One region of the Anaeromassilibacillus sp. Marseille-P3371 genome, then DNA from elsewhere that is predicted to be linked to it. Evidence: predicted binding sites of a transcription regulator. Region 1 holds the regulator's gene; the other holds the start of a gene.
What was found. Region 1 encodes LexA, which represses DNA repair genes until DNA is damaged. Its sites were predicted from a motif close to CNAACANNTGTTNG; they were not measured.
Positions count from the first base shown of each region.

Region 1 (12,110 bases):
ACTACGTGCCAGCAGCCGCGGTAATACGTAGGGAGCAAGCGTTGTCCGGATTTACTGGGTGTAAAGGGTGCGTAGGCGGATCTGCAAGTCAGTAGTGAAATCCCAGGGCTTAACCCTGGAACTGCTATTGAAACTGTGGGTCTTGAGTGAGGTAGAGGCAGGCGGAATTCCCGGTGTAGCGGTGAAATGCGTAGAGATCGGGAGGAACACCAGTGGCGAAGGCGGCCTGCTGGGCCTTAACTGACGCTGAGGCACGAAAGCATGGGTAGCAAACAGGATTAGATACCCTGGTAGTCCATGCCGTAAACGATGATTACTAGGTGTGGGTGGTCTGACCCCATCCGTGCCGGAGTTAACACAATAAGTAATCCACCTGGGGAGTACGGCCGCAAGGTTGAAACTCAAAGGAATTGACGGGGGCCCGCACAAGCAGTGGAGTATGTGGTTTAATTCGAAGCAACGCGAAGAACCTTACCAGGTCTTGACATCCTGCTAACGAGGTAGAGATACGTTAGGTGCCCTTCGGGGAAAGCAGAGACAGGTGGTGCATGGTTGTCGTCAGCTCGTGTCGTGAGATGTTGGGTTAAGTCCCGCAACGAGCGCAACCCCTGCTATTAGTTGCTACGCAAGAGCACTCTAATAGGACTGCCGTTGACAAAACGGAGGAAGGTGGGGACGACGTCAAATCATCATGCCCCTTATGACCTGGGCTACACACGTACTACAATGGCCGTCAACAGAGAGAAGCAAAGCCGCGAGGTGGAGCAAAACTCTAAAAACGGTCCCAGTTCGGATCGTAGGCTGCAACCCGCCTACGTGAAGTTGGAATTGCTAGTAATCGCGGATCATCATGCCGCGGTGAATACGTTCCCGGGCCTTGTACACACCGCCCGTCACACCATGGGAGCCGGTAATACCCGAAGTCAGTAGTCTAACCGCAAGGGGGACGCTGCCGAAGGTAGGATTGGCGACTGGGGTGAAGTCGTAACAAGGTAGCCGTATCGGAAGGTGCGGCTGGATCACCTCCTTTCTATGGAGAAACGATTGGTTGAAGAACTGATCTAAATCCAAGGTCAGGCATTACGAGGAAACATTTCAAAACGTTGTTTAATTTTGAAGGCCCTTCAAGGCTGAGCCTTGAGGCACGGCTCGCCGGGAAACTGGCAGGGTGTGTGAAGCTGAGAGAGGCGGGACAGAAATGACCGACTCCCGAAGGAAGAAAGGCGAAGCGGAAGAGAGCTTTCAAAGAGGAAATAAACGAAGGTAGAACACCTGAGTGAACAACCAAATAGTTGGGGGTATAGCTCAGCTGGGAGAGCGCCTGCTTTGCAAGCAGGAGGTCAACGGTTCGATCCCGTTTATCTCCACCACAGGCCGAAAGGTCTGGAACGGCTACTGTGGCGAGAAAGACCGGATAGCCTCGAAGCCGGAAATATGGGCTTATAGCTCAGCCGGTTAGAGCGCACGCCTGATAAGCGTGAGGTCGGTGGTTCGAGTCCACTTAAGCCCACCAGCAGGGAAACCTGCAAAAGTAAATAGGAAGTTTCGCAAAGGACTTGGAAACGAGTTTGAAGAAGATTTCGTTAGGAATCGCAACGAGCGAAACAGACTATGTCCGTACATTGAAAACTGAATAAAGAAGCAGATAGAACGAGAAAAAGAACTTTGTAAAGTTTCGATTTTAAGTGAAATCTACAATTTCAAGAAGAACCAAGAGAAACACATGGTCAAGCTACAAAGAGCGCAAGGGGAATGCCTTGGCACTGAGAGCCGAAGAAGGACGCGACTAACTGCGATAAGCCACGGGGAGCCGTAAGTGGGCGCTATATCCGTGGATTTCCGAATGGAGCAATCCGGCTGGAGTCATGTCCAGTCATCGTACACTGAATCCATAGGTGTACGAGGGGAACCGCCTGAACTGAAACATCTAAGTAGGGCGAGGAAGAGAAATCAACCGAGATTCCGCTAGTAGTGGCGAGCGAACGCGGAAGAGGCCAAACCAGAGGTAGCAATACCTTTGGGGTTCGGACAGCAATATGTATGCAGCGATCTAGCAGAATGGTTTGGGAAAGCCAACGAAACAGTGTGAGAGTCACGTATGCGAAAGGTCAAAGCGACTAGCTGTATCCAGAGTACCGCCGGACACGTGAAACCCGGTGGGAAGACGGGGGGACCACCCTCCAAGCCTAAATACTACTCAGTGACCGATAGTGTAGAGTACTGTGAAGGAAAGGTGAAAAGGACCCCGGAAGGGGAGTGAAATAGAACCTGAAACCTTGTGCTTACAAGCACCGAGAGCTCATCAAAGAGTGATCGGGTACCTTTTGTAGAATGGTCCGGCGAGTGTGTGTAACTGGCAAGGTTAAGGACTTCAGGTCTGGAGCCGCAGCGAGAGCAAGTCTGAAGAGGGCGTATGAAGTCAGTTGTACACGACCCGAAACCGGGTGACCTACCCATGTCCAGGTTGAAGTGGAGGTAAAACTCCATGGAGGACCGAACCGACTCCCGTTGAAATGGTAGCGGATGAGGTGTGGGTAGCGGAGAAATTCCAATCGAACCCGGAGATAGCTGGTTCTCTCCGAAATAGCTTTAGGGCTAGCCTCGTATTAGATTACCGGAGGTAAAGCACTGAATGGTCTAGGGGCCGAGAGGCTACCGAAACCTATCAAACTCAGAATGCCGGATAATTGATGTACGGGAGTCAGACAGTGTGAGATAAGTTTCATTGTCAAAAGGGAAACAGCCCAGACCCACAGCTAAGGTCCCAAAATATTGTTAAGTGGAAAAGGATGTGGGGTTGCACAGACAACCAGGATGTTGGCTTAGAAGCAGCCACTCATTAAAAGAGTGCGTAATAGCTCACTGGTCGAGTGACCCTGCGCCGAAAATTTAACGGGGCTAAACAGTATACCGAAGCTTGGGATTCCGTGAGGAATGGTAGGAGAGCGTCGAATGAGGGGTGAAGTCATAGCGGAAGCGGTGGTGGACTTCATTCGAGTGAGAATGCCGGAATGAGTAGCGCGAAATGTGTGAGAATCATATTGGCCGAAAGTCTAAGGTTTTTGGAGGAAGGTTCGTCCGCTCCAAGTAAGCCGGGAGCTAAGGCGAGGCCGAAAGGCGTAGTCGATGCACATACGGTGGAAATTCCGTAGCCGCCAAAAGATTTAAGATAAGGGACACCCTAGAAAGGCATGACCCGGGCGATGGTCGCCCCGGGCGTAAGGGACCGAAATTAGAGTAGGGAAGCATGCTGGACGGGGGGCGAGAAAAGCTTATTGTATATCTGAGGCGCCCGTACCGCAAACCGACACAGGTAGATGGGAAGAGAATTCTAAGGCCAACGGGAGAAGGGTAGTTAAGGAACTCGGCAAATTGGTCCCGTAACTTAGGGAAAAGGGACGCCACGGAGACGTGGCCGCAGTGAATAGGCCCAGGCGACTGTTTAGCAAAAACACAGGTCTCTGCTAAATCGAAAGATGAAGTATAGGGGCTGACACCTGCCCGGTGCTGGAAGGTTAAGAGGAGATGTGCAAGCATTGAATTGAAGCCCCAGTAAACGGCGGCCGTAACTATAACGGTCCTAAGGTAGCGAAATTCCTTGTCGGGTAAGTTCCGACCCGCACGAATGGTGTAACGATCTGGGCACTGTCTCAATTACCCGCCCGGCGAAATTGTAGTACCGGTGAAGATGCCGGTTACCCGCGACAAGACGGAAAGACCCCATGGAGCTTTACTGCAGTTTAATATTGGGTTTCGGTAATTTATGTACAGGATAGGTGGGAGACTGGGAAGCCAGCACGCCAGTGTTGGTGGAGTCACCCTTGGGATACCACCCTTAAGTTGCTGGAATTCTAACCTGCGGCCGTGAATCCGGCCGGGGGACATTGTTAGACGGGCAGTTTGACTGGGGCGGTCGCCTCCAAAAAGGTAACGGAGGCGCTCAAAGGTTGGCTCAGCACGGACGGAAACCGTGCTTTAGAGTGTAAACGCGTAAGCCAGCCTAACTGCGAGGGTGACGGCCCGAGCAGTAACGAAAGTTGGAGTTAGTGATCCGGCGGTATGAGAGTGGAATTGCCGTCGCTCAACGGATAAAAGCTACCCTGGGGATAACAGGCTGATCTCCCCCAAGAGTCCACATCGACGGGGAGGTTTGGCACCTCGATGTCGGCTCATCACATCCTGGGGCTGTATTCGGTCCCAAGGGTTCGGCTGTTCGCCGATTAAAGTGGTACGCGAGCTGGGTTCAGAACGTCGTGAGACAGTTCGGTCCCTATCTGTCGTGGGCGTAGGATATTTGAGGAGAGCTGTCCTTAGTACGAGAGGACCGGGATGGACGCACCTCTGGCGCACCAGTTGTTCCGCCAGGAGCACAGCTGGGCAACTATGTGCGGATCGGATAAACGCTGAAAGCATCTAAGCGTGAAGCCGACTCCAAGATAAGATATCCCATAGCGTAAGCTAGTAAGGCCCCTTGAAGACTACAAGGTTGATAGGCTGCGTGTGTAAGCATGGTAACATGTTCAGCTTGGCAGTACTAATAGGCCGAGGGCTTGACCATAGTTCCTTGGTTCAAAGCTTTTTCAGTTAGCTTCTATCTTAAATCTTTATTCAGTTTTCAGTGTACTGGCAAAAAGTATGCTGGCGAATGGTAAGTCGCGGAGGCGGCGAGACCACAGGTCTGCACCATTAGCTCAGTTGGTAGAGCACCTGACTCTTAATCAGGGTGTCCCGGGTTCGAGTCCCTGATGGTGCACCATGAAAGAAGTCGGACGACGGAGGTCGGAGAGATCTCTGGCCTCTGCGTAAGACTGAAAGATGTGGCCCGTTGGTCAAGCGGTTAAGACAGCGGCCTCTCACGCCGTTAACGTGGGTTCGATTCCCGCACGGGTCACCAAAAGCAAACAAGGAAAGTGAATATAGAGAGCTATTTAGACAGGAATGTACTAAATAGAGTTGGTGTCGATGACGATGAGGGTCCACCCGTTCCCATCCCGAACACGGAAGTTAAGCTCATTAGTGCCGACGATACTTGGCTGGCAACGGCCTGGGACAATAGGAAGATGCCAACATAAACATTCCTCCTTAGCTCAGCCGGTAGAGCATGCGGCTGTTAACCGCAGGGTCGTTGGTTCGAGTCCAACAGGGGGAGCCACTTTTTGAAGGAACTACATCTTTTGTAGTTCCTTTTTCGTTGTATACAAATTTTTTGTAGTCCTCAGAACGTTGGATTTGTAGGGCAGTTGTTTGTTTTTTAGCGATGGATGGATCTTATTAAAGATCAAAATATATACGTATTAACTGGATTGTAGAATGAAAACGGATATTAAAGGGAGTGGGATGCGTTCGTATTAAGAGATAGATTGTTCTGATTTGTGAGAAAATGGGCGAATGGATTCTTCACGAAAAATTTCTTTTGTAGTTGCAAAGCTGGTGTTTTGAGAACGGATGGTATCCCCGAATTGAGCCGTGGACGAGAGATCACAATCTCTGCATCCCTTTTACGCCGAAGACGTTGACTGATTTCACCAAGGATGGGCTTCCGGGGAGACACCGGCAGTTTTCAAAGCATAACCATTAAAGTCAATTTTAAGGGAGCCGATTTGAATTTCGAAGAGCTTGTTAAGTTTGATGCCGTCGGCCAAGCGGACTGATTCGTTGTTCGAAACAGCATGGATTAGCTGTCCTTCGGTGCAGAATACCGTAGGAGCAGAATTCTCTGCGTGAATGCAGTGACGCACCTGGTCACAAGAGCGTAGCGACAGGATGTGTAGGAGAGGGTATTGTCTCAGAGAAGCTCGCCTTTCTTTAAAGGTCGTTTAGGACGGTGGACGGAGGCGATTAGCACATGCTAATCAATAGACATAAATAAAACTGCACGCGGATTTATTATACATGCAATAAGTTAACTATTACTGATTAGAATATAACATATTTTCAATAGTTTACTAATTTTGTTTACCGTGGTGAAAAGTAGAACGCAAGTATCTGCTATCAAGGAAATGATTCTCTTAAAATTCACTTGCATAAAAATAAAGAGGGTGTCCCCAATGAAGCAGCCCACATTCCACGGCAGGGTGCTTCTGCCCCTGTTAGTTTTTGCAGAGGCCCGCGCTGGTGATCCGCAGGCAGTGGAACGCCTCTTGCGGTACTATGACGGCTACATGAATAAGCTGTGTACCCGGACACTCTACGATCTGGACGGTACGCCTCATGTGCGGGTGGACGAATACATGAAACACCGCTTGCAGGCAAAACTGGTGCAGGCCATCGTAAACAAGAAATAGCAAAGACAAAGGAAGCCGCCAAGGGTTAAGATGAACGCTCCGCGCCCTTGACGGCTTTCTCCGTCTTTGTAACCAAGCGGGCGCAAGCAGAAATCCGCTTGCACTCGCTGATATCATGGTATTCGTGTCTACGCATTTAGAGGGTGAAAAAGCCCGATGCCATTGGGCCTATCCGGCATGATTGGACTGTTGGAAATGTCAAACCATTCTTGCCTCTGTAAACATAGTTTGAAATACGTAGAAAACCGGCGTGGCATTTCATTGTGAAATAGCACGCCGGTTCCTTTAGCAACCTCGTTTGTCAGCCGTTAAGTTAATAAGTTTCTCTTACTTCCTTATTGGCGTTCCCCAAACTACGAATCGATGGATTCATAGGAAAGGGGCATCCTCTTTCTGTCTGCAAAAATATCTGAATTTCTAAAAAAAAGAGGGTATCCTTCCGTCATTTCATGACTTTTAGGACACCCTCATGGCCTCATAGATTCTCTTAAGCAGTTGGAGTAATTGCTCCTGTTTCCTCTGTTGGATTGGCGACGTACTCTCCTTCGGCGGAAGCGACAGGACCGCCGCCAATTTGCATGGTAGGCCCGGTCACAGTCACCGTACAGCGCACAGAAGTTCCGGTTGGCGTGGTGGCAGAGATCACGGTTTCGCCTGCGCTCATCCCCAGCACGAAACCACCCTGGTCAACAGAAGCGACTGCCGGATTGCTGGAACTCCACACCAGACTGGGCACCGTTTGACCAGTGGTGGAGGAAACATTCAGGATGATTGCGGTTCCAGTGGAAAGGTTCGCAAAGATACGATCCATTGAGAGGCCGGATGCCACCGCTGTTCCAGTACTGCCTTTGGCAAACTCATTGACAGCATCCGCAAGGCTCTTGGCCATCGTATTGATGTTACTCTTAATCCAGGCGACGTCCTGTGGATTGTCATGGAAAGCTGTCTCAATCAATGCATGGGGCATGGTTGGCAGATACATCTCCATCAAAGCGTCGTTATAGGCGAGCTTGATATTAGATTTATCCGGATAGTTGAAGGTTGATTGTAAAACTTTTGCAAAGCGCAAGCTTTCGGCACTCTTTGTGTAGTAATAGATACGAGTACCGCGGGTTTTTCCCGTGGCTGCGTTGGAATGGATCGCTAAATAGAGGTCACAGCCCGTATTTTTAGCTTCATTCGCGCGATTGGTCAAAAAGGACTTCTGGTTGGCAGAGGAGCCTGTTTGTGCGCCTGGCAATACATAGTCAATTCCATAACTTTGTAAATAAGGAATCATCGCTGTTGCAACTTGGCGCATGTAATATTCCTCACTGCCGCTTCCATCACAATAAGGATTCCACGGCTGTGCAGATGGACTCAGATAAACTTTAAAGCGCCCATTCGGACCGTCATATTGCGCATTAGAAAGGGTATGTTCTTGTACTGCCTCCGATGTAGAGGCGGCCGCCGCACTACAAAACGACGCCGAAAACAGGCAAAGGGTCAAGCCCAAGGCAACGGCGGAAAAAAACCTTTTCAATGTACGATTCATCTTTTTTTCTCTCCATCCTCTCTTTTCTCATAGGTTGTTGAACAGTTCCAATTATATTACAAAAATTAGCCGAATACAACAGAAATTCTGTGATTATGTAAAGTAATTGCAATTCCATTTCCAATCAGGTATACTGTAAAAAATAGGTAGTATTTTGGGATGATACAGAGCGGTATCCTATTTTAATTTGGACAACGTCAAAAACTGTAATCTTATTAGAAATGGCGGGATGCAATTATGATCGGAATCATTGGCGCGATGGCAATTGAAGTGGAAGAAATTCTTGCGAAACTGGAACATCCACAGACGGAAACCATCAGTGGAATGGATTTTGTACGCGGCACAATCCGAGGAGTGGATTGTGTGGTCGCGCGTTGTAATGTCGGTAAAGTCAATGCGGCAATCTGCGCCCAAACGATGATCTTACATTATGCACCGGATCGAATCATCAATAGCGGCGTTGCAGGGGGAATCGGCGCGGATGTCAAGATCGGGGACCTCGTCCTGGCAGACGGAGCCATTCAACACGATGTGGATACGACGCAGATCGGCGACAAGATTGGCATGGTATCCGGTATTAACCTGGTTGTAATCCCCACCTCCTCAAATATGAATCGGGTACTTGCCGAAGCGGCTAAATGCTGTGCATATCAAGGGGATGTTCATGTCGGGCGGATTGCTTCCGGCGATCAATTTATCAGCAGCGCGGAAAAGCTACATTGGATAGCCTCCACGTTTGGCGCAATCGCCTGCGAAATGGAAAGCGGGAGCATTGCCCAAGTATGCTATATCAACGGAACCGAATATACAGCGGTTCGTTGTATCTCGGATAATGCCGACAGCAATGCCGGAGTTGACTACGAACAATTTTCAACCTTTGCTGCACATCAGACCACAGAGCTGCTTTGTACAGCGCTTCCAATGCTGGAAAAGGCCAAATAAAGCGGCAAGCAAGAATTCCCTATTGATAAGACAAACTAGATGGTCTATTTCTTTCAAAATATTACAAAAATATTACAAGAAAAGGAAGGAGGCGGAGAAGGATGAAGGTCATTGACATTTCGCGGGAGCTATTTTCTACACCGGTTTATCCAGGAGATCCAGTGCCACGCCGGGAGTTGGTGCGCCGGATGGAGCTGGGGGACTCCTACAATCTCTCCGGCTTCTATACAGGTTGCCACTCAGCTACTCATGTGGACGCGCCACGTCACTTTATCGACGACGGAAAAACCGTGGATGAGATGGAACTCTCCCGTTTTGTGGGGCGTTGTACGGTAGTAGCCGCACAAGGAATTGTCACTGGCGCGGACATTGACCGCATCATGCCCTATTGTGAGAAGATGCTGCTGTTTAAAGGCGAGGGAGAGGCCTTTTTATCCACCAGCGCTGCATTTGCACTGGCATCCGCGGGTGTCACACTGGTGGGAACAGATGCATGGAGTATCGGCGCGCCTCATGCAGAAGAGGGGCCGCATGTGGAATTACTCAGTGCAGAAATACCCATTCTAGAGGGATTAGATTTATCACAGGTCGAAGAAGGAACTTATACATTGCTTGCATTCCCTCTTTTTCTAAAAGGTGCAGAAGCTTCTCCGGTTCGTGCTGTTTTATTGGATGAACTGGATTGACCTAAAAAATGAAACAAGGCGCAGTTCCCCTCTATCACACAGGAACTGCGCCTTTTCTCGATTCCTTTATGAAAATGGAAATACGCTTCATTTATAATAACGAATGACCGCGGCGACTTTTCCGATTACTGCCACATCGGTTGCATAAATGGGCTCATAGTCGGGGTTATCGGGTTGTAAGCGAATACGGTCTGCTTCCCGGTACAGATACTTAACGGTAGCTTCATCTTCAATCAGCGCTACAATCATCTCGCCGTCTTCGGCAGTAGAAACTTTGCGCGCAACTACGAGATCCCCGTCCAAAATTCCAGCACACTTCATACTTTCCCCGCGGACGCGCAAGGCAAAATACTCATCGGCATTCTGGTTGGGAGGGCAGAAGGGGACGTACCCCTCCACTTCCTCTACAGCTAAAATCGGCTGTCCAGCCGCCACACGGCCGACTACAGGAACTTGCATGGTGGGTTGTTCTCCCGCGAGGTGAATGGCGCGGTTAAGCCCGGCGTCTCGGCTGATATAGCCTTCTCGTTCCAATGTTTTCAGATGTGCATGAACACTGGAAGTAGACTTCAATCCAGTTGCCTTGCAGATTTCCCGTACCGTCGGTGGAAGGCCCCCCTGTGCACGGCTCTTTAAGTAATCGTATACTTTTTTTTGGCTTTCTGTCAACATGTTTGCATCCTCACTTTCCTGGTGCAGCTTCCTTATAATCATTTGCAGAAGATTTTATAGAGGATTTGGAAAAATAGACAATCCACTGGGAAGGGATTAAAGAATCCATCCTCTGCACAGTATTTCAAATAAAAGTAGGTGGAAACGGATTCTTATGAACCTCATTTCACCCATCGATTCATCTCCTATATTATAACACAACCAATTGAAAAATGTAAACGTTTGTTTGCAAAAGTTTCCGAAGATTTCTTTTGAAACCAGCAATTTTTGGCAAAACACACGGAAAATCGTTCAAAAAATCTACTGAAATAGTTTAAAGAATATTCATAGCATCGTAACAACTGAAAGAGGTAAAGTGAGTATAATAAAACTCGTAATCAAGCAATGGAGCCGCACCAGAACTTGATACATGTTCTACCCTCCTCAATATACCCCTCAAGCTAAGAAGAAAGACCGAATCCGAAAGGGTTCGGTCTTTTTTCGTGTTTTCTGGAATGGGGATGGAACGTCTATTTTTACATTTACCGCATATTCCCCGGAATAGGTGGCAAAAATAGACTCGGAGGTGCAACGAATGACTAATAACCATTATCAGAAGAACCATTCATCCGGCGGGTCTTCCAAAGGCTTTTACATTGCTCTGGGCGTCTGTTTAATTGCCATCGGTGTGGCCGCCTGGACGACGTACGATAGCGTCATTAACTATGCAACACCGGAGGAGGACGTCCCATCCAGCAGCCAGACAACCGCCTTTCCGGCTAATGAGGCGGTAAGCGGGGTGCTAGAAGTACCACAGAGCAGTAGTTCAGCGGTGTCCTCATCAACGCCGTCGAGTGCCGCTCCAAGTAGCCAAGCGCCAGCTTCGAAGGCGCCTGTTTCCTCAGAGGAACCGGTTGTCAAGACGACAACGGTCCCGGAGACATTTTCCTATCCAGTCGGAGATACTGTGGTACAAAAATTTAGTATCGAAGATCTTATCTATTCCAAAACGATGAAGGATTGGCGCGCACATGCAGGTGTAGATTTTGCCGCAGAACTGGGAGACGAAGTAACGGCGATCGCGGATGGAACCGTTAAAAATGCATATCATGACGATCTGTTTGGCAATGTGGTATATATTGAGCATGGTGAGATCGGCGGCTGTTATTGCGGATTGGAAACCATGGATGTTAAGGCAGGGGACACGGTAAAAGCAGGCCAGAAAATTGGTACAGTTGGTACCACTCCATGCGAGAGTGCGGACGATCCACATCTGCATTTTGCAGTCAAGAAGTCGGGAAAATGGATCGATCCATTGACTATTTTTGAATAAGGCGCCCCCGTCAGCGCTTAGGGGCACAAAAAGCAGAGCGAAAGGGATTTTCCCCGGAACTCTGCTTTTTTGTGTTTATCATAAATGAAAATTAGAATAAATTCATAAAAATTACAAGAATGTTTCTGGAGTTATTATAGAAATTGTGATACACTAAACATAGAAAGAAAAGTACTGATTCCAAAATAGGTCTGGAATCCTGTTGAATGGATGGGGTGGCGATCAAGTTGGATGGGAATTCGGCTGTTTGGTGAATCCTTTACAGTTTATTCATGAAATGGACACTGAACGTTACCATAACTGGCGGATTTTTTACTATACTTAAATAGGCGGGGATTTACAGCCCGTGTAAGCGGCAGGTTTCCCCGGTAGGTACACAATGAGATTGACGGAAAGGAGGTAAAATGGTGAGCGACAGAGGAGCGGTTCTGGTTTGTGTTACAGGCCAGCGTGATTGTGACAGATTGATTAAAGCAGGAAAGCGAATCGCAGAAGAACGGTCGATTCCTTTGCATGTGCTATGTGTACAGCCGACTTCGGCGGGATTTGATGCCGATTGTGAGGAGTTGGAGTATCTGAGACAGACATCGCGCGATGTACAGGCAGAGATGTCGGTATATTTCCACGATGATGCCGCATTATTGGCGGTTGGGTTTGTAAAACAAATAGGAGCGACTCAT
Region 1 is NZ_LT835157.1:2,936,084-2,948,193, reverse strand. Features, by position in the region: rRNA gene B9Y59_RS12430 (16S ribosomal RNA) at 1-1,030, shown strand, start outside; tRNA gene B9Y59_RS12425 (tRNA-Ala) at 1,295-1,370, shown strand; tRNA gene B9Y59_RS12420 (tRNA-Ile) at 1,437-1,513, shown strand; rRNA gene B9Y59_RS12415 (23S ribosomal RNA) at 1,726-4,558, shown strand; tRNA gene B9Y59_RS12410 (tRNA-Lys) at 4,681-4,756, shown strand; tRNA gene B9Y59_RS12405 (tRNA-Glu) at 4,820-4,894, shown strand; rRNA gene rrf (5S ribosomal RNA) at 4,953-5,069, shown strand; tRNA gene B9Y59_RS12395 (tRNA-Asn) at 5,077-5,152, shown strand; gene B9Y59_RS12390 (helix-turn-helix domain-containing protein) at 6,048-6,284, shown strand; gene B9Y59_RS12385 (N-acetylmuramoyl-L-alanine amidase) at 6,772-7,818, opposite strand; gene B9Y59_RS12380 (5'-methylthioadenosine/adenosylhomocysteine nucleosidase) at 8,056-8,760, shown strand; gene B9Y59_RS12375 (cyclase family protein) at 8,862-9,446, shown strand; gene lexA (transcriptional repressor LexA) at 9,534-10,118, opposite strand; gene B9Y59_RS12365 (M23 family metallopeptidase) at 10,693-11,430, shown strand; gene B9Y59_RS12360 (adenine nucleotide alpha hydrolase family protein) at 11,835-12,110, shown strand, end outside.

Region 2 (12,110 bases), 280 kb from region 1:
GCTTAACCCCCCTGGTTCTATCAGGAGTGAAATAAAAAACCTTGGCCAAAAAACCTCCTTACTACAATCGAGATGGTTTGGCAACCGCATCCCGAAAGAGCGAGGAGGTTTTACGCAAGTGAAACATGAAGGAAAGCAGACGGCGCACTCCGGCTACCGGTGCGAACACCACCTGGTATTTGCACCAAAGTACCGCCGGAAAGTGATTTATAAGGCATTACGCGGGGATATTATGAAAATCATCAAAAAGCTGTGTAAGGAGATGAAAGTAGAGATCATCGAGGGCGAGGCGTGCCCGGATCACATTCATCTTCGAGTGAGTATCCGCTATGTGTATAGCACAGTTCGTGGGGACGCTCAAGAGCAAAAGTGCGCTGATGATTTTCGATAGACATGCAAACCTAAAGTACAAATACAGGAGCCGGAATTTCTGGTGCCGGGGACCCTTTGTGGATAGTAGGAAAGGATACGAAGAGGCTCCAGGAGTATATCCAAAACCAATTGGAAGAAGATTTGGCAAGCGGCCAGATGTCTCGAAAGGGATACATGGACCCGTTTATGGATAGCAGGAGAAAGTAAGCAAAAGAAAACAGCCGCTTTTAGCGGCTGCCTGTAGCAGTGATGCAATGACAAACCCTCAGTACCCCAGAGGGGGCAGTACTTGCTGACCCCTCTGGAATCTGAGCATACCGCTCCTTTACGAGTGGTTTTGATTGTCCAAGGTATTGGTACAGAAATGGTTGAAAAAATTCACATATAGCAAAAAATCTGAGAATACATTCGAGTGAACGAAGAATCAGGGGATGATTTCATCCATTAAGCGCTACAAGCATGATTATAGATTTGGAATCCATATGAAAATGTTATACAATATTAAAAGGAATTTTCAATTGATTCTAGTCAGAAATCCGCCCCAAAGTTCCCATCCATGAATCGGAAAATGGTGTGCAAACTTGTATATTGTTTGAATTCTATGGACAATGGGCGGTTTACTGTATAGCTATGTTTTGGATAAGGAGAGGAAAGGAAAATGAAAAAATTTTTTGCCTTACTGCTGTCACTTGTTCTATTACTATCTTTGGCAGCTTGTGGCCAAGATGCATCGAATGGAGATGTTAACAAAAACAATGGCGAAGAAAATTCGACTGGCGTTCAGGTGGATGAGGGATTGTTCAATGTTGATGTAACCTTACCCGCCGCTTTATTTGATAGCATGACAGAAGAAGACATCAAAAAGACAGCCGAAGAAAACGGCTATAGCGGTTGTGTGGTGCATGAGGATGGTTCTGTCACCTATACAATGACGAAAACCAAGCATAAAGAAATGCTCGAGGAACTTAAGAAAAGTATGGACGAATCCATTAAGAACTTGACAGAGGGTGAGAATGCAGTAGCCTCCTTTATGTCGATCGACTATACGGACGATTATTCCGAAGTAAATATACAGGTAAATGCTGACGAATATACACAATGGGATAACTTCTATGCATTGGCTTTCTATATGACGGGCGCGTATTATCAGTCTTTTGCAGGAGTAGCGCCCGATAAAATTGATGTTGTAGTTCATTTTATTGATGGTGACACAAAAGAGGTTTTGAGTACCGTTTCTTATAGGGACTATGTGAATGAAATGGAATCTTCTGGCGATGCGAATCATTCGAACGAAAGCAGCGGTGTTTAAAAGGATGGTGTAAATCCGTTTATGGCAGGGTACATGGCTAGATCCGATGTTTGCGAGTCTTTTCTTGATTATGCGGATATAACTTCCGATGGAGTACGCCTGTGGTCGGACGTTGCTATTCGCAGTATGAAGATGAATAGGGAAAAGGACATATTGGCGTTTATATAGGCTATCAAAACTTGTCATTTCAAAACCAAAGTGTTGATGAAGGAATGCATGCAACACGACTTTTTGGAAAAATCCATATGCTGGTTGCAATTTTTTCCCGCGAATCGCAGGCGGGCTACTGAGCCGCAAGCCAATGGGCACACCGTCTGGGAATTCTGGCAAATTGCGGCGATTGTGTTTGCCTGCGTTCCCACTACAACAGGAGTTGTATGCAGCAGAGAAACCGCCGGTTGGCCGATCACTCAGCACAGCTATGGCGGGAGGCCGAATGGTCGAAAGGCCTACACCATCCAGTATGTCGATCGGAAGAAACTCCCGGTTATAGTGGTTGGATTGGTTTTATACGAAGCTTTTCAGAGGAAGGGGATAATTTTCTTTTCACACAAAAGTAGCCTATTTCAATAAAGGTTGTATAAAATCGGCCGCCTCATAAGCTTGGCTCATGAGGCGGCCGATGGTTTTGTAACTTTTAAGAATAGCGGGTGACAATGGGGTCCTGCGAAAAATAGAAGAATGAAAGAGGAAATAGTTCAACCAATAGTAAATGGGACTGCTTGGGGAAAAGGTCTATTCCAGATATTTTCGCGACATTGGGGAAGAAATCTCTGTGGCAGGTACTTCATTGCCTGGAAGAGCGGAATCAAGAAATTCAGTCATGTTTTCCCAATATCGCTTTGGCATATGGGTCATACGGCATTTTGGATTGAAACGCCCTTCGATGCCGATGGTGTGATAAAATCGTTTCCAAAGTGCGCGAAATTGTTGTTCTGTCTCATTTGGATGCTCCAAAGTAAAGTTTTCGAGAGGAATAATAGCGTCCTGGCCCGGTTGGTGAACGAGGGCCATATGGTGTGTTTTATCATAAATAAGAAATGTTTCTCCATTGAAACGGCTGCTGAAGTGTTCCAAAATCAGGGGGAGTACCCGGTTTTTCGGAGTAATGATTGCGGCGAGAGTACCGTTTTGTTCGGAAAAACGAAGAAATCCCGTCAGGAGATGGGCTTCATGACTGGCTGCAAAAACTGCTTTATTCAAAGTATTTACCGTGTCGTCGGCAAGCCAATTGGTTACCTGTGCACCGTATGAATAACCCATACGGATGAACCGGTAAAGTATGAGTTCCCGTTCCGGTAGACAGGAGAGAAACCCCACTTCAATCCATTCGCGGGCTTGCGGGGAGATTTTGCGGGATAGGGAAACATAAACTCGCTCCGCGTGGCCGGAATCGGTTTCAATCCACTTTTCCGGGTAGAGTGATACTTGTGCTTCTTCATCAGAGAAAATCTGTGCGGGAACTTCACGCTTGGTATAGCTTTCAAAGATACAACATAGAAAACCTTCAAAGCTGCCGTCATAGCGATAGGCTACCATAAATTAAGCCTCCTTTTGAGCGAGTTCCGGAAAGCTGGTCGTGTCACTTGAATTCGGAACAGGGGGCGTGCTAAAAAAGGATAGCTGTTCTGGAATGTCTGAAACAACGAACTTTTGCTTTTCTTCAGAGATCAAAGCGCGTAAAATACTCTCAGGAGTAAAACGCAGGCCTTCCCGTATCTTTCCAGAGCAGGTGATAAAGTACTGCGCACGTTTCAAAACAACGCCAATCTTTTTCAGACCGTCGAAGTCAAGGGAATGGCACCGGCGTGCAGCACGGATGCGTTGGGCGCAGCGCACACCAATCCCCGGTACTCGCAAAAGCATTTCATAGGGGGCTGTGTTGATTTCGACGGGAAATTGTTCCATATGATTGACTGCCCAGCCGCATTTGGGGTCCACAAGAGGATGAAAGCTGGGGTGGCGTTCATCGAGCAATTCGTCGGCAGCAAATCCATAATAGCGGAGCAACCAGTCCGCTTGATAGAGCCGGTGTTCACGTAAAAGAGGAGGCTTTGTCCCCTTTGGGGGGAGCAGCGTATTTTCTGAAACCGGCATATAGGCAGAGTAGAATACCCGGCGTAGGCCATACTTTTTGTAGAGGCCTTCTGTCAAGCGGAGAATGTCCCAATCTGAGTCCGGCGTAGCGCCGATAATCATTTGGGTACTCTGTCCGGCGGGAGCGAATTTGGGCGTGTTTCGATACCGGACAAGGTCGTGATGGGCTTCTTGAATTCGATTTGCAATTAGCCCCATTGGTTTTAAAATGGAATGTTTTGTCTTGTCTGGAGCAAGAAGTTTGAGGCTTCGTTCGGATGGAAGCTCGATATTAACGCTCATGCGGTCGGTAAGCATCCCTAAACGTGTCAGCAAATTCTCGTCGGCCCCGGGAATTGCTTTTACATGGATATATCCGCGAAAACCATACTCTGTTCGGAGGATGCGCAATGTCTCGATGAGGAGTTCACAGGTATAGTCCGGACTTTTGATAACGGCAGAACTTAGAAAAAGCCCTTCAATATAGTTGCGTCGGTAAAATCCAATGGTCAAATCGGCAAGTTCGCGTGGGGTGAATGCCGCCCGTGCCGTATCGTTGGAACGGCGGTTTACACAGTATTGACAGTCGTAAATACAGGCATTGGTCATGAGTACTTTTAAAAGAGAAATACATCGGCCATCCGACGCAAAACTGTGGCAAATTCCCATTTTAACCGCACTGCCTAGTTGTCCGGTTTTTCCGCGGCGATCAATTCCGCTGGAAGTGCAGGCTACGTCGTATTTAGCAGCATCTGTAAGAATGGTCAATTTTTCCATGGTCGTCATAAGAGTACCTCGAAATAAACAAATGTTCGCATATGATAGTATAGAACGTTTTTTCGAAGAAGTCAAGTGGAAATTGCAACCATTGTGAATTTGCGTTATAATAACCTCACGCCGTAAGCGGAAATCGAAGATTTCCGACGGCTGAGAGAACATTGAAACATCAGCCGGTAGGGAACATTGGCTCATAAGGAAAAGGAAAGCAACGATCTGAGAATGGATGTTATAATAACCTCACGCCGTAAGCGGAAATCGAAGATTTCCGACGGCTGAGAGAACATTGAAACATCAGCCGATAGGGAACATCGGCTCAAGAGGAAAAGGAAAGCAACGATCTGAGAATGGATGTTATAATAACCTCACGCCGTAAGCGGAAATCGAAGATTTCCGACGACTGGGAGAACATTGAAACATCAGCCGGTAGATAAACATTGGCTCATAAGGAAAAGGAAAGCAATAATCTGGAGAATGGATATTATAATAACTTCACGCCCTAGACGATAAATGATAAAATTGACTGTTATAAAAGAGTTCGATAAGTTTTGAAGATTTATAAGAAGTAAAAATTGGGGGACTCCCCAAGTCTATAAAGGAGAATGAAAATGAGCGAAAAAGGAGAAAAGGCCAAAGCTCTATTCTTACAGGGATACAATTGCGCACAAGCGGTTGTTGGCGCTTTTGCAGAGGAGCTCGGCTTAGATTTTGATATGGCGGTTCAGCTTGTGTCGGGCTTTGGCGGAGGGATGGGCCGCTTGCGCCAGGTGTGTGGAACGGTTTCTGGGATGGTATTTGTAGCGAGCGCAAAACTCGGTTATTCCGATCCAAAGGCAACCGTGGAGAAGAAGGAACTCTACCAGGAGATTCAACGAATAGCAGAGCAGTTTCGCAAAGAGAACGGGTCTATTGTCTGCGCGGAGCTATTAGCAGGAGTGAAAGACGCGGATAATAGCCCTATTCCAAGCGCGCGTACAAAAGATTACTATCAAAAACGCCCCTGTGCCGAATTAGCAGCTTGTGCGGCGGAAATTTTGGAGGGTTGTACATGGATACGGTAACACTTTATCGGATCAACTGTTACGACGCGCCTTATGAAGAATTGCTGGGTGAAACCTTTTCCCTAGTACCATGGGATGAGCAAGACCCTACGATGAAAGGAGAAGACGACGGAGGAAGGGACTACCAATTGCCAAAGGGATATGTATTGAGTGCACAGGACGGGGTGCCGATGATTTTAAATCCGGATGGAAATCCCTGCGGCTTACAAGGACATAATGGTTGTCCTCTTTTAATCGATGAGGCGAAAAAACTGGCAATTCTAGTAGAACGTGACAAGAAACTAATCCGTCAAAGGGAGCTTGCAAATTTGACTCGTGCAGAATTAGCCGACCGTTTGGAAATTTCGCAGGCGCTGTTGTATCAATGGGAGCATTGTGAGGTAGAGCCGGATGTCCGCACATGGAAGCGCATTGCCGACATATTACAGTGTGACATACTGGACCTGATTTAAGGGTCTGTAAAGACGATATTCCGAAGAGGATGTCCCTAAACTATGAATTGTTCGATTCATAGGAAAGAGGCGTCCTCTTTCTGTTTGGGAAAATATCTGGGTTTCTAAAAAACAAGAGTATCCTTCAGTCGTAGCTTGGCTGAAGGATACTCTCTTCATTATGTCTTTTTAATAAACTCGGTATGGCACACAGGACAAGTGATCTGGATTTTGCCCCTCCCGCGCGGGACTCGTAGGGTACTTTTACAGTTGGGGCATTTGTAGTAGCGATGAGTTTTGGAGTCTTTAAACCGTGCCTGGAACTTCTGAAACTGGCTTTTAATTGGGTTCCACAAAGCCAGAAATTTTAGATTCTCCGCATAACGTTTGGACGTATTGCGAGACAACATTCGAAAGAAACACCACGCTAACAATGCCAGGGCCACCAATCGCAGTAACCAGAATCCGGTAAGCGGAGATAAGAAGATCAGGATCAAATAGATGATCATCAAGGCAAAACCCAGTTGATCCGGACCATATCGTCCCATCATAAATCTTCGTAGCCAATCCAAAAATGAAACATTCCTTTCTGAAAGGGAGTTCTTTAGAATCAGTTTAAGCCTTTCAAAACACGAATTCAACAATAAATTGTAAACAATCGAACAATTGCAGCAAGATTGTATTGATTTAGCACTTTATCACACAGATAAAAGGTTAAAATTATTTTTTTAGGAAAATTTTTACATAAGGTGTTGCTTTCTTTGTAAATAGATTATATAATATAGTTCGTAAGCGTTAGCTGAAATTAGATGATTTATCTAAGGCAAAAGAAACGCTTCTTTTTTTGTGACAAAATTTGTGCAAATTACGCACAGATTTTTTATTTTAAAATGGAAAGGAGCCTGATACCTATATGATTTTGAGTGCTTCCGGTTGGTTGTTTCCTGCTCGGATTGCACTTTTGGAGAGAAAAAATGAGTATGTTTTGAGAAGGAGGACCTAATGAAGAAAGAAAGAGGAAAGCAAATCAAACGAACAGCGTCGTTTGTTCTGGCGTTTGCGTTGGTTTGCTCAACATTCAGCGGAATGAGTACCATCGGTTCCGCCGTTCCAGTGAATCCAGAATTCCAAGGGGAAGAGTGGTATGACCAATTACAGACTTATGAAGTCAACCGTGAGCCCGGTCATGCATTGTTTATCCCCTATGAAAGTGCAAGCAAGGCTTTGGAAAATGAAGCATCCGCTTTGGATGAGGACGAGCCTTCTGCATATTACCAGAAACTTTCGGGGAAAGAGTGGGATTTTGCCCTGGTAACTACCCCGGCAGAAGCGAAGGAAAAGGACAAGACTTGGCTGGCAGAGACACTCAGCGCAGAGGATCAGGCAGCGTTCAATAAGGAATACGTTCCGCAGAGCTGGCAGACCTATCGCGATGAGCGCGGAGATTTCAAATATGACTCCCCAATTTACACCAATCAGTCCTATCCGTGGCAGAACTTTGAAAACAGAAACGATTCGGCGAACGGATATGCAGCTACGGTTTATAACCCGGTTGGCTACTATCGTACTACCTTTGAGACGCCGGATAGTTTTGATGGACGCCAGACCTTTATCACCTTTGAAGGTGTGGAGTCTGCATATTATGTCTATGTAAATGGTCACGAAGTGGGCTATTCAGAAGACAGCTATACCGCACACGATTTTAACATCACACCGTATCTCCATACGGATGGAACCCCCAACACTTTGGCGGTGAAAGTTTTCCGTTGGTCCGATGGAAGTTTCCTAGAGAACCAGGACTTTATCCGTTTGAGCGGCATCTTCCGCGATGTTTCCATCTATTCGAAGGCCAATGTTGAGTTGCGCGACTTCTTCGTACATACCACATTGGACGACAAAGAGGATGCAGTCAATTCGGACGCGACGCTGGCTCTGGATGTAGACGTCAGAAGCCTGGACCCGTCCATCTCTGGCGATTATAATGTTACAGCCACCCTTTATGACATGGATGATCAGAAGATTGAATCCATGGAAATTCCGGTGAATGGCGTAGAGGCTGCTCCGGAAGACTTTGAGGAGAGGATCGACACCACCGGCACCCGCGCAACGGGCAGCATGAAGATAGAAAATCCGGACAAGTGGTTTGCCGATACGCCGAACCTCTACAAGCTGCTCATCGAACTGAAGGACAGCGAAGGCAACGTTATTGAAACGGCTTGCCAGCGCGTCGGCTTCCGTGAAGTGGATAAGGTCATTATCAACGATGACAACCAGCAGCAGATGCAGATCAACGGTGAGAAGATTGTTTTCCGTGGCGTTAATCGCCATGAAACCGACCTCATGAAGGGGCGCGCCCTTGAAAAGGACGAGATTGTCACTGATCTGAAGATGATGAAGCAGTTCAACGTCAATGCAATCCGTACGTCCCACTATCCGGAGAACAAACTCACCTATGAGTTGGCAGATGAATTGGGTCTGTATATCTGTGCAGAGGCGAATATCGAATCCCACAGCGACCTTCCGTCTGCAAATCCGGAGTTTAATGGTATGGTTCTGGACAGAACGCAAACCATGGTTGAGAATTTGAAGAACCATCCGTCCGTCGTCATCTGGTCATTGGGCAATGAGGCAACTTATGCGAGTGCGAATACAGATCGTGAAGATTATTGTTTCCGCATTTCCTCCGATTGGATTTTGGAGCGCGATCCCAGCCGTATCAGAAAGTACGAACGCGATAATAAGGGATATAATATCAATGCAGAAGACCCGATGAATACAGATTATCGTGAGCGGTGCTTGGTAGATATCTATAGTGTGCAATATCCAGCACAGGGTGGTGCGACTGGTTATGCGCAGAATAGTAACAACAAGTTCCCGTATATTTGGTCCGAGTATGCACACTCTATGGGCAACGCATTAGGCAGCTTTGACGAGTATTGGAAAGAAGTACGCTCCAACGAAAATGTGCAGGGCGGCTTCATTTGGGACTGGATGGATCAGTCGGTTGCGACTCGCTTCCCAGAGAATACAACTTTCCATCAGGTGAAGGATTCAAAAACAGGTGTACTGAGTAATACAGAGATTTCCGATATGGACGCTGTATTTGCCGAGGGACGCAACGGCACATTGGCTGCCAAGTCTCCAATTTTCATGCCTGCGAAGCAAGAGCTGAATGCAAACAGCACCGAAGGCATCACATTGGAAGCTTGGGTAAAACCAAACTCCATGCCTTCTGCAGACCAAGCGATCATTTCCAAGGGCGATGGAAGTTACAACCTCAAGTATAGCGCTACAAACGGCAGCCATCTGGAATTCTTTGTCAACGGTTGGTCGGCCGGCACTTTGACTGTGCCCCTGCCGGATAATTATGTTGGAGAATGGCACCATCTGGTAGGAACGCTGAATGCAGATGGCGTTTACACCATGTATATTGATGGCAAAGAGGCTGGAAGTAAGACAGTTAACGTTTCGAAGCCGTACGACAACTCTTTGGATTATGGTTTGGCGATTGGCAACGACCCGCAGTATACAAGCAGAGCATTTGACGGCTTGATCGACAGTGCCCGCGTTTACAATCGTGCATTGACTGCAGAAGAAGTTGCAAATGCATATGCAGGAAATGAGATTTCTGTGGCGGATAACAGCGTTGTCTTTGCAACCAATTTTGCAGAGGAAGATATTCCGCTTACCGGCGGCACGGATTATCCGGAGGAAGGATACTTCTGGGGTTACGGCGGCGACTGGATCGATTCCAAAGTCAATGATAACTGGTTCTGCGGCAACGGTGTTGTTTATGCAGACAGAACCCCCAGTGCAAAGCTTTATGAGGTCAAAAAGGTCCATCAGGAAGTCAGCTTCTATGACGATGGCAAGATTGAGGATGGCGAAGTTCGCGTTGTAAATGAATTCCTCAATACCAATCTGGACAACTATGAGATTACCTGGCAGCTCAAGAAAGACGACCAGGAAATCAACGAGGGTACGTTGGATCTCCATACCGCTCCGCAGACAGAGGAAACGGTGCAGATCGATCTCGGGATTGATCCGGATACCATCGAAGAGAATTCCGATTATCTGCTGAATTTCAGCGTCCGGACGAAAGAAGACACCGCATGGGCAGAGGCCGGATTTGAAGTGGCTTACGAGCAGTTCGAACTGGAATTTGACCCGGCAGTGAAGGCAGAAGCGCTCAACGTCAGCGGCATGAATCCGTTTACTTCTATCGAAGGACTGGAAGATGACGCGGATGTATTGACTGCTTCCGGCATCACCGATCAGGGGCAAGAATTCAGCTTCTCCCTGAACAAGACCACCGGCGTGCTGGAAAACTATACGGTTGATGGAACCACTCTGATTGAAAAGGGTCCGGTTCTGAACCTGTACAGAGCGACCATCGACAATGATGGCAGCATGGGACAAGATCTCAAGAATATCTTTGATACGATGACCGATCCACAGGTAGAGGTTTCGGTTCCGACCGCAAAAGAGACAAAGGATAAGGTCATTTTGGTTTCCCTCAAGGGCGACTTGGGGATCAATGCGGCAAACCAGGTGGACTATAAGTTCTACAGCAATGGCGACATTGTTGTGACAAACAGCCTGTTGCCGAATGCAAGCCTTGGCAACCTGCCGAGAGTCGGCATGAAGATGGAAGTCAATTCCGATCTGCAGAACATGGAATACTATGGCCGTGGCCCTGTTGAGAACTACAGTGACCGCAACAGTGGTTCCCTCGTCGATGTATACAATACCGACGAGAACGGCGAGAATCTGACCGTCGATGGCCAGGAATTCAAGTATCTCCATCCGCAGGAGTTTGCAAACCGTACAGATGTCAGATGGACTTCTTTGACGGACGAAAACGGCAATGGTTTGATGATTGCTGCTGAAGACACCATGGAGACCGGCGCAACCCGTTATCAGCCGGAAGCAATGGGCATTGGCAACCGTGGAACCAGTTCGACGTCCGCTGGCAGACACATCTATCAGATTGAACAGAGCGAAAATATCGTTTGGACCGTGGACTATATGCAGAGAGGCCTCGGCAACAACAGCTGCGGCGGCAGTACAGCTCTTCCTGCATTCCAAGTACCAAGCGATCGGAATGTTACGCATTCGTTCCGTATTATCCCGATCACCAATCAGACGGATAAGATGGAAGAAAGCAAACTAGACTTTGACACTGTGTTTAATGTGATCGACAAGGTCACTATCAACGGCGTTGAGATGGCAAGCTTTGATCCGGTTAAGACCGACTATGAGATGTCTTATCTGGAAGGTTCCTTTGTTGGCGTTCCGTTGGTAGAAGTGGAAAAGACTTCGGATGATGCCGGTACAGTTGAGATCCAGCAGGCAGACGGCGTTCCGGGGACTGCAGTCATCACTGCGACCGACAAATATGGCGTAAGCAAGACCTATACCATCAACTTTACAGAGACGACCAGCGCGTATGCAGGCGATATGCAGTGGATGGTCAACGAGTGTGGCTACAGCACCACAAAGATCGACCGCTCTATCGATGGAAATCCGTTGAAGTTGACGGTGGACGGCAAAGAGAAGACCTTTGCAAAGGGCATTGGTACGCACGCGACGTCCCGCATTGTCATTGATATTTCTGGCAAGGGCTATGAGCGCTTCCAGGCAATGGTTGGCGTGGACCGCGAACAGTATGGCAACACGACTGCCAACTTGGAATTCCGCGTTTACTTTGACGATGACAGTGCAAACCCTGCATTCGAAAGTGGCGCAATGCGCTCCACCAGCGAGGCACAGGAGGTCATTGTAGACATCCCGGCAGATGCGAAGACCATCACCTTGTATGTCGATGAACTGGGCGGGAATGGCAACGACCATGCAGACTGGGCGGATGCACAGTTTATTTGCTCCACAGCTGCACCGGTTATCGAATCCATTCAGAAGCCGGAGAGCGTTACGGTTGAAACCGGAACCAGCTTTGAAGAACTGACCGCAGAACTTCCGACGCTTGTGGCAACACTCTTGGATACTGGAAAGCTGGCATACCTGCCTGTTACTTGGGAGCAGGGTGACTACAATGGCGATGTAGCAGGGACTTACACGCTGAAT
Region 2 is NZ_LT835157.1:2,655,023-2,667,132, reverse strand. Features, by position in the region: partial or broken gene tnpA (IS200/IS605 family transposase) at 119-579, shown strand; gene B9Y59_RS10955 (hypothetical protein) at 1,031-1,681, shown strand; gene B9Y59_RS10945 (TIGR03915 family putative DNA repair protein) at 2,417-3,220, opposite strand; gene B9Y59_RS10940 (putative DNA modification/repair radical SAM protein) at 3,224-4,543, opposite strand; gene B9Y59_RS10935 (C-GCAxxG-C-C family protein) at 5,143-5,595, shown strand; gene B9Y59_RS10930 (helix-turn-helix domain-containing protein) at 5,583-6,047, shown strand; gene B9Y59_RS10920 (glycoside hydrolase family 2 TIM barrel-domain containing protein) at 7,029-12,110, shown strand, end outside.
Region 2: a site for LexA is predicted at 4,559-4,572, ahead of B9Y59_RS10940 (putative DNA modification/repair radical SAM protein). Genes of this name have one in related genera too.